DNA from 2 places in the Janthinobacterium sp. GW822-FHT07H10 genome. Region 2 is predicted to be linked to the other one. Evidence: riboswitches for the same ligand, from Rfam matches in the RefSeq annotation. Region 2 holds a riboswitch; the other holds the start of a gene.
What was found. A riboswitch is a leader RNA that binds a small molecule or an ion and turns the genes downstream of it on or off. The one in region 2 is predicted to bind FMN.
Positions count from the first base shown of each region.

Region 1: another riboswitch for FMN. It lies ahead of AC1RDJ_RS06275 (6,7-dimethyl-8-ribityllumazine synthase); the one in region 2 lies ahead of ribB (3,4-dihydroxy-2-butanone-4-phosphate synthase).

Region 1 is NZ_JBXAKS010000002.1:476,926-481,341, reverse strand. Features, by position in the region: gene AC1RDJ_RS06285 (class II aldolase/adducin family protein) at 1-474, opposite strand, end outside; gene AC1RDJ_RS06280 (ABC transporter substrate-binding protein) at 739-1,800, shown strand; gene AC1RDJ_RS06275 (6,7-dimethyl-8-ribityllumazine synthase) at 1,862-2,365, opposite strand; FMN riboswitch at 2,538-2,699, opposite strand; gene AC1RDJ_RS06270 (TonB-dependent receptor) at 2,774-4,416, opposite strand, start outside.
Region 2 is NZ_JBXAKS010000007.1:200,579-204,994, forward strand. Features, by position in the region: gene AC1RDJ_RS17550 (M16 family metallopeptidase) at 1-2,390, opposite strand, end outside; FMN riboswitch at 2,576-2,726, shown strand; gene ribB (3,4-dihydroxy-2-butanone-4-phosphate synthase) at 2,821-3,468, shown strand; gene AC1RDJ_RS17560 (MFS transporter) at 3,476-4,416, opposite strand, start outside.

The DNA of each region.
Region 1 (4,416 bases), on a different contig from region 2:
GACTTCGGGCTGGCGGCGGTCGATATAGATGGGAATTTCGCGTATCAGCTGGTAGCGCTGCACGGGCACGTAGCGGATCGGCAGGGTGCGGTGCGTCTGCGCCCACGCGCCGAGCGACGGCGAATGCACGTGCGAGATCGAGGTGACCTCGGGCCGCTCGCGGAACAGTTTTAAATAGCGCGCGCCGCCGTTGTTGGCGTCGCCCACGATCACCGTGCCGTCCAGCGCCAGCACGGCCGCCTTCAGGGGCTGGCCGCGGCGGAACGGACCCGGATCGTTGACCACCACCACCTTGTCGCCGCCCGGCGTGCGCTCGACGAAGCCCACCGTGCCGTTGGCCGTCAGGCTGCCCGTCTCGCGCAAGCCGTCGAAGGCCGTCTGCGCATCGCGCCGCACCTGCTCCACGAAGGCCAGTTCGGCCGCCGTCAGCTCCTGGGTTTCTGCTTGTGCTTCCGCTTGTGCCACGTCCGTCATGTCATGCTCCATTCAGTTTGGGTTAGGGATACGGGTCGCTCCTGTCCCTACTTTCGCAAGACGCGTGCCAGCACCGGGACCGGGGGCATTGGCGGATGGCTGCTGCTGGCGCAACAGCGGCTGCTGGCGCGGCAGCAGCGCCAGGCGCCGGCGCTGTCGGCCAGCCAGCAAGCACAGGGCCGGGCCCGATCCGGCGGACCAGGCCCCGGCAGCGGGCATGTTTCGTGCAGCGCCTGGTCTTCCCTCACCTCACCAAGGAATCCCATGACTACCGCAACCTCCGCTGGCGCCGATACCGTCGATACCGTCTGGTTCACGCGCTGCCCCGTGCCCACGGCCACGGGCCTGGCCTACAAGCTGGGCTGGCTGGACGAGGAATTCGCCCGCGACGGCATCGCCCTGAAAACCCTGCAGGAAGTGGGCGGCGAACTGGCGCGCCACCATTACGACCATGGCCTGTCCACGCTCGTGCGCGAAGGCGGCAACCTGCTGGCCCTGCCCGCGCGCGCGCAAGGGGCGCCCACGCGCCTGATCGGCCTCACATGGATAGACGAATGGCAAGCCATCCTCGTGCGCCCCGGCGCCGGCATCGCGACGCCGGCGCAGCTGCAGGGCAAGCGCCTGGCGCTGCCCGCCTTCCGCGCCGAGGATTTGCGCGAGAACCGGCGCGGCCGCAGCATCGCGCGCGGCATGAGCCTGGCCGGCTACAAGGGCGTGCTGGCGTCGGCCGGCTTGACGCTCGACGACGTGCGGCTGGTGGAAGTGGGAGGTGAGGCGCCAGCGGCGCAGAACCTGGGCGCGGGGCTATGGCAAGGCATAGGCCCGCTGCTGCGCGGCGAAGTCGACGCCGTCTACGTGAAAGGCGCGGCGGCGGCCGAGGCGGCACGCGCGGCGGGGCTGGAAGTGGGCATCGACATCGACGCCCTGCCCGACCGCCGCTTCCGCGTGAATAACGGCACGCCGCGCCCGATCACCGTGCATGAAACGATGCTGGAGCAGCACTTCGAGCTGGTCGTGCGCTTTCTGACGCAGACGCTGCGCGCCGCGCACTGGGCGCGCAACCACCAGGCCGACGTGCTGGCCATCCTGCAGGGCGAGACGCGGGCCGGCGCCGACGCCGTGGCCGAAGCCTACCGCGACGGTTTTCATTTGACGCTGGCGCCCGACCTGTCCGACGAGAAGGTGGCCCTGTTCCGCCAACAGAAGGATTTCCAGCTGCAGCACGGTTTCCTCGACCGCGACGTCGACATCGACGCCTGGATCGACCGCCGCCCCCTGGAGGAAGCGCAGCGGCGGCTGGCAGCGCTGCTGCAGCAGGCGGCGTAAAAAAGGCCAGCGCATCCAGATGCGCTGGCCCCGGCATTGCCGCTACGCGGCAAACGGCCGCTCAGGCGGCCAGCGCCGCATGCGGCGCACTGGCCGGTTGCGCCAGCCGCTGCAGCGAATGGATGGTGGCCGCGCAAGCCGTGGCCAGTTCCGCGCCCTTGACCTTGAAATGCTGGAAGTAGAACTCCTGGTGTTCGTGGCCCGCATGGAAGTGGTGCGGGGTCAGCACGGCCGACAGCACGGGCACGCCCGTTGCCAGCTGCACCTGCATCATGCCGGAAATGACGGCGTCGGCGACGAAGTCATGGCGGTAGATGCCGCCGTCGACCACCAGCGCGGAAGCGGCAATCGCCGCGTACCGGCAGCTCCTGGCCAGCGCTTGCGCATGCAGGGGGATTTCAAAGGCGCCGGCGACGTCGATGACATCGATCTCGTTTTCGGCAAAGCCGAGGACCGCCATGTCAGCGATGAAGGACAGGCGGCATTGGGCGACGATGTCGCGGTGCCAGCCCGCCTGGATGAAAGCGATGCGCTTGCCGGGTGCGGCGTGTGAAGGTTGTGACATATAAGAAACTCCTGTTTTCAAGAATGATAAAAACAGGGCATGGGATCGAAGGGGATATGACAGGCGCAGAACAGCCGCGCCCTACTGGGCATGCAGACATACGCACGCGCACCGACGGCAAACGCAGGCCGTCCATGCGCCGGGCGCAGGCCGGCAGCAACACAATGATACATCCCGCTCTCTCTTTATCCGGACTATACCGTCGGCCCCGGAATCGCACCGGGTCTGCTGACCTTGCCGTCCCGGTCCGAAGACCGTGCCGGCAAGCGCTCGCGGGCTAGGCACGCATGCCATTACCGCCGGTGGGGAATCGCACCCCGCCCTGAGAACGTCGCGTGGCCGCCGCACAGGGTGCGGCAGCCACGCCCGGCGACTATAGCATATCGCCCCTGTCCCTGCCCCGCGCGCCTAGAACTGCAGCGTGTACGACGCCCCCACCGTGCGGCCCTGGCCGATGATGACGGTGTCGCCATTCACCGCGCCCGGCACGAAGCTGGTGAGCGTATGGTTGCGGTAGACCTTGTCGGCCAGGTTGTTCGCATACGCCGTGATCCGCTGCTTGCCGCCCGGCAGCACATACGACAGGCGCGCATTGGCCAGCGCGAAGCCGCCCTGGTTCAGCAAGCCACGCGCGTCGCTTTGCGGGTCGACATAGTAGTACTGCTTGGACGTGTAGCGCACGTCGCCGCTGAAGACCAGCTGCGCGCCATTGCCCAGCGGGTAGCGGTAGTCGGCTGCCAGCAGGGCCGTCACGTGGGGCGAGCGCACGAATTCATTGCCGGAACGGTCGCCGCCATTGTTCTGGATGGCGAAATCGTCGAATTCTGTGCGCAGCAGGCCCGCGTTGGCGTTGATGTGCAGATTGTCCGTCGGCTGCGCCTCGACCTCGAATTCTGCGCCGTTCACGTGGGCCTTGCGCACGTTCTGCAGATAATTCACGCTTTGCGTGGGGTCGCCGTTGTACACGCCCGTGATATTCACCTGCACGTTCTTGTAGTCATAGTGGAAGACGTTGGCGTTGAAATTCAGGCGGCCATCCAGCCATTCGGACTTGATGCCCGCCTCGAACGAGTTCAGGGTCTCCGGCTTCACCGTGTTCAGGGCGCGCACGTCCGTGGCGCTCGTGTTGTAGCCGCCCGACTTGATGCCGTGCGCGTATTTCAGGTAGCCGCGCAGGGTGCGGCTGAAGCGGTACTCGGGCGTCACGTCGTAGGTCAGCGCATTCCACGTGGTCGAGGGATTCGACGTGAAGTTGTTGTTGGCCACGGAGGCGGCCGCGTAATTGCCGCCCCGGACCGTGTTCCACCAGTTGGAAGGATCGCCGAACGTCACCGTGTTCGATGCGGCCTGCACGCGGCGCAGGTCCAGGTCCTTGGTTTCCGTGGTCCAGCGCAGGCCGAACGTGGACAGCAGCTGCTCGCTGAAGTTGACGGTCGTGCTGCCGAAGATGGCCGCGCTGCGCGCCTTGTGCTGGTAGATGGTGCGGTTGTAGCCGACGGGCTGCGTGCTGCCCGCCAGCGCCGGCACCGTGCCGTTGGGCAGGCGCGCGCCGGCCGCATCGGAATCGATCTTTTCATTGAAGTAGAACAGGCCCGCCACCCAGCTCACGGCGCCGTTCTGCGGCGACGTCAATCGCAGTTCCTGCGACACCTGGCGGCTGCTCGCCTTCGAGCGGCTGCGCCCCACTTCCAGCGGCGTGTTGTCGCTGTCGCCCGTCGCCTCGTTGCGGAAGTTTTCATAGCCGGTGATCGAGGTCAGGGTCAGCTCGCCCAGCGCGTATTCCAGGTTCAGCTGGGCGCCGCCCTGTTTCACGTCGCTGTCGGCCGGCGCGTTCGTGCTCACGTCGTCCGGATTCGTGCTGGGGACGTAGCCATTGCGGTAGACGCCATTGGCGCCATAGCTGGCCACCGTGGTGGTGGCGCCCTTGGTCGTGTAGTCGCGGTAATGCAGGTTCAGATTGGCCGTCAGGTCGCGCCCGATCAGGGCCTTGAGCTGGCCGCGGATGGCGCTGTCCTTGAGTTTTCCGTCGCGCTCGCCCGTAAACAGGTTGC
Region 2 (4,416 bases):
AGCACCTCGCCCAGCGCCTGCAAGGTCAGCTTTTGCTCATCCGAATACGCCACGTCGCCATTGAAGGTGATCGAGATATTGCTTTTCGGCTCGCTCCCCATATAGACATCCTTCTTGACCACCCCGGCCACGGGGCGCAAGCCGACGTCGCGGTAGGCATGCGGCAGCTCGGCCACGGGCAAGGTGCCCAGGTAGCTGGCGATCAGCGGCTTGATCTTGTCGACCTCGAAGCTGCCGGTGAAGATGAAGGTCATGTCGCGCGCGCTGGAAAAACGCTGGCGGAAAATCTCCAGCGACCGCTCCAGGCCCACACGATCGAAATCCTCGGCGCGCGGCACGCCTTCCACGCGGGGGCCGTCGCCAAACATGGCATGCTGGATGGCGTCGTAGAACACGGCTTCCGGCTGCGCCATGCTGTTCTTCGCCAGGTCCTGCTGCTTGCCGATGAAGGACTGGTACAGGCCGTCATCCTTGCGGACGTCGTGGAAATACAGGTACACCAGCTGCAGCATGACTTCCACGTCGGCGCTGCTGGACGAGCCGCCAAAGCCTTCGCTCAGCTCGCCCAGCGAGGCGCCCACGTTAACCGTTTTGCCGGCCAGCACTTTTTGCAGGTCCAGCGGCGCCAGGTCCTTCAAGCCCATGCTGCCGACGACGGCGCTGGCGTAACGGGCGTTGTAGATATCGGCGTCGCCGAACAGCGACTGGCCGCCGAAACGCGTCGACCCCATCAGCACCTGGTCATTCTTGAAGTCCGTCGGTTTCAGCAGCACGCGCACGCCGTTGCCCAGTTTGAGTTCCGTCACGCCGATGGCGCTGTTGAGCGTTTCGCTGACGATGCTGCCGCCGGCCGGCGGACCTGCCATCAGTTCGCTGGCGAGGACTTTTTCCGTGCGCGGCTCAACCTTTTGCTGCTCGGCACTGGCGACCGCATCGAGCAATTGCTGCTGCGTCGGTACGGCGGACGCCGTATCGCCCGCCTTCGGCTCGACACCCATGTAGACCACCAGTTTCTTTTGCTGGTCGGGGATTACCTTGGCCACCGTCTCGTTGATTTCCTGCAAGGTCACTTGCGGCAAGAGTTCCCGTGCATACAGCAGCTCGTTGGCGATGCCGGGGATGGCTTCCTGTTCGAGGAAGTTGCGCGAATACTCGGCCACGAAACCGGCCGAATCGGACTTGTCGCGCTCGTTGTAGGCCCGTTCGTAGTTGCGCAACATGTCCTTGCGCGCGCGGTCCAGCTCATCCTGGCTGAAACCGAAACGGCGCGCCCGTTCATCTTCTTGCACCAGCGCATCGATGGCCGGCTGCACGCCGCCCTTGCCCAGCAAGGCATACGCGCTGAACGATTCATAGCCGCGCACCAGCTTGCCCATGCTGCTGCCGCCCTGGATGAAGGGCGGATTGGCCTGCTGCGACAATTCCTGCATGCGCGCACTGAGCATCTGGCCGTACAGGTTTTCGATCATCTGGCGCCGGTAGTCGGCAATGGTGACGGGTTCCTGCGCGGCGCGGATCGGGTAGCGGATGAAGACGGAATTGTCGGCCGCCTCCTTGTCCGTGATCACCAGCGCTTCCGTCTGCGAGCGCTGCGGCACTTCCGCATACACGCGCGGACGCGGTTTCGCGGGATTTTTCAGCTTGCCGAAATGCGCGCGTATCATCGCTTCGGCCTGCTTCGGCTCGACGTCGCCCACCACCATCACGGCCATCAGGTCGGGACGGTACCAGTCCTGGTAGAAACGCTTGATGGCTTCCGGCTTGAAGGTCTTCAGCACGGATTCCTTGCCGATCGGCATGCGTTCCGCATAGCGCGAACCGTTCAGCAATTTCGGATACAGCACCTTGTTCATGCGGTCGCTGGCGCCCTTGCCCAGGCGCGCCTCTTCCAGCACGATGCCGCGCTCGCTGTTGATGTCGGCCGGATTGAACTTCAAGCCATGCGCCCAGTCTTCGAGCACGAGGAAACCCTTTTCCAGGTTGCCTTTCCTGTTCGTCGGGATCGGCAACACGTACACCGTTTCATCAAAGCTCGTGTAGGCATTCAGGTCGGCGCCGAATTTCACGCCGATCGATTGCAGGTAAGAAATCAGTTCATTGCGCTTGAAATGCGTGGAACCGTTGAAAGCCATGTGTTCCGTGAAATGCGCCAGCCCTTGCTGGTCGTCGTCTTCCAGGATGGAGCCGGCCTTCACCACGAGGCGCAGCTCGACTTTCTGTGCCGGACGGGCATTTTTCTTGATGTAGTAGGTCAAGCCATTCGGCAATGTACCTACGGTAACTTCTGGTGCCAGCGGCAAGGGGTCGCTCAAACGGATTTCAGCCTGGGCCATGCAGGCGCATGCCAGCAGGACGGCGCCCGAAATCAGGCGTAATTTACTCAGCTTCATGTAGTGCCTTGCGTAAGATTCAGTAAGCATACCTTACACCGAAATCGACTTTCCGCGATTAAAAACAGCTTAGGGGAAACGACTTTCCCAAGGGAACTTTGTCGAATAACAAACTCGACTGTGCCCTGCCAGGTTTTTTCAATTGTGCTACAGTATTGCCGCCGGTCATGTGGACCGGCACAACAATACGTCTTCGGGGCGGGGTGCGATTCCCCACCGGCGGTAAGACCGGCAACGGTCAAGCCCGCGAGCGCCTGTCAAATTCCTTTTGGCAGGGTCAGCAGATCTAGTGCAAACCTAGAGCCGACGGTATAGTCCGGATGAAAGAAGATGTGCAGTAGTGTGATGTCCCATCGCCACGGCGATGCGGCCAGTTGCGTCTATTCGCTTGCCCTGCAGCGTTTTTCGCCTATGCGAGGAGCGTTTCACCATGTTAGTCAACAGCTATACCCTGCTTTCCAACGACCTCGAAGGTCGCATCCAGTCCGCCCTGGCCGCCATGCGCGCCGGCATCCCCGTCATCCTGCTCGACGATTTCGACCGTGAAAATGAAGCCGACCTGATCCTGTCGGCGGAAAAACTGACGAATGAAACCATGGCCCTGCTGATCCGCGAATGCAGCGGCATCGTCTGCCTGTGCCTGCCGACGGACGTCGTCAGCGCGCTGGAATTGCCGCCCATGTCGTCCGACAACGGCAGCCGCTACGGCACGCCGTTTACCGTCTCCATCGAGGCGCGCGACGGCGTCACGACGGGCGTGTCGGCCGCCGACAGGGTCACCACCATCCGCGCCGCCATCGCCAAGGACGCCAAGCCGGCCGACCTGGTGCGTCCGGGCCACGTCTTCCCCCTGCGCGCCGCGCCCGGTGGCGTGCTCGAGCGTCGTGGTCACACGGAGGGTTCCGTCGACCTGTCGCGCATGGCGGGCCTGAACCCGGCCGCCGTGCTGTGCGAGCTGATGAATCCGGACGGCACCATGATGCGCGGCGACGATATCGAACGCTTTGCCGAACTGCATGGCATGCCCATCCTCACCATCGAGGAACTGGTCGAGTGGCGCAGCACGCGCGAGCAGTAAGCTCGCCTCAGGCCGCCACGGCCTGCGGCACGTGCACGTGGCGGTGGACGAGGGCCGCCGCCAGGCCATACGCGGCGGCAATCGTCGCGTAGGCCAGCGGCAGGCGCAGCGACCAGTCGGGCACCATGTGCAGGATGCTGCCGATCAGGGCCACGCCCACCAGGGCGCCGATCTGCCGGTTCGCATTCAGGGCCGCCGCCGCGCTGTTCGCATGCTGCTTGCCGGCCACCCGCATCACGGTGGCCGTCATGGCGGGAATGGCGATGCCGATGGCCACGTTCATGACGGCCGTGCCCAGCGCCAGCAGCGCAAACGGCGTGCCGGGGCGCAAGGCCATCAACAGCAGCGCCATGACGGCGCCCACCAGCAAACCGAACAGCATCGGCAGGCGCGTGCCATGCCGCGCCGCAATACTCCCAGCCATGAAATTGCCCACCGTGTAGGCTGCCATCATGGGCAGCAGGCGCAGGCCCGACTGCAAGGCGTCGGCGCCGCCCGCTTGCTGCAGGAACAGGCTCAATAAAAACAGCTGGCCGAAGACGCAAAAGTTAATCAAAAATCCCACGCCATTGGCCGCGCCGAAGCTGCTGCTGTGAAACAGTGCGCGCGGCAGCAGCGGATGGCTGCCGCTGCGCTCGCGCCGCAGTAATTGCCAGGCGGACAATACCGTCCATGCCCCTGCCGCCAGCACGCCCGGCGACAGCCAGCCCAGCACGGGACCTTCGATCAGCACGAAACTCAGGCCCGCCAGCGCCGCCACGCCCAGCGCATGGCTGAACAGCGACAGGTCGCGCGGCTGGCGGGCCGGCGCGGCCAGCAGCACCTGCGCCATGACGATGGCCAGCACGCCCAGCGGCACGTTCACCCAGAAGACGCTGCGCCAGCCGAACTGGTGCACGAGGATGCCGCCGATCAGGGGACCGGACGCGCCCGCCACGCCCACCAGCG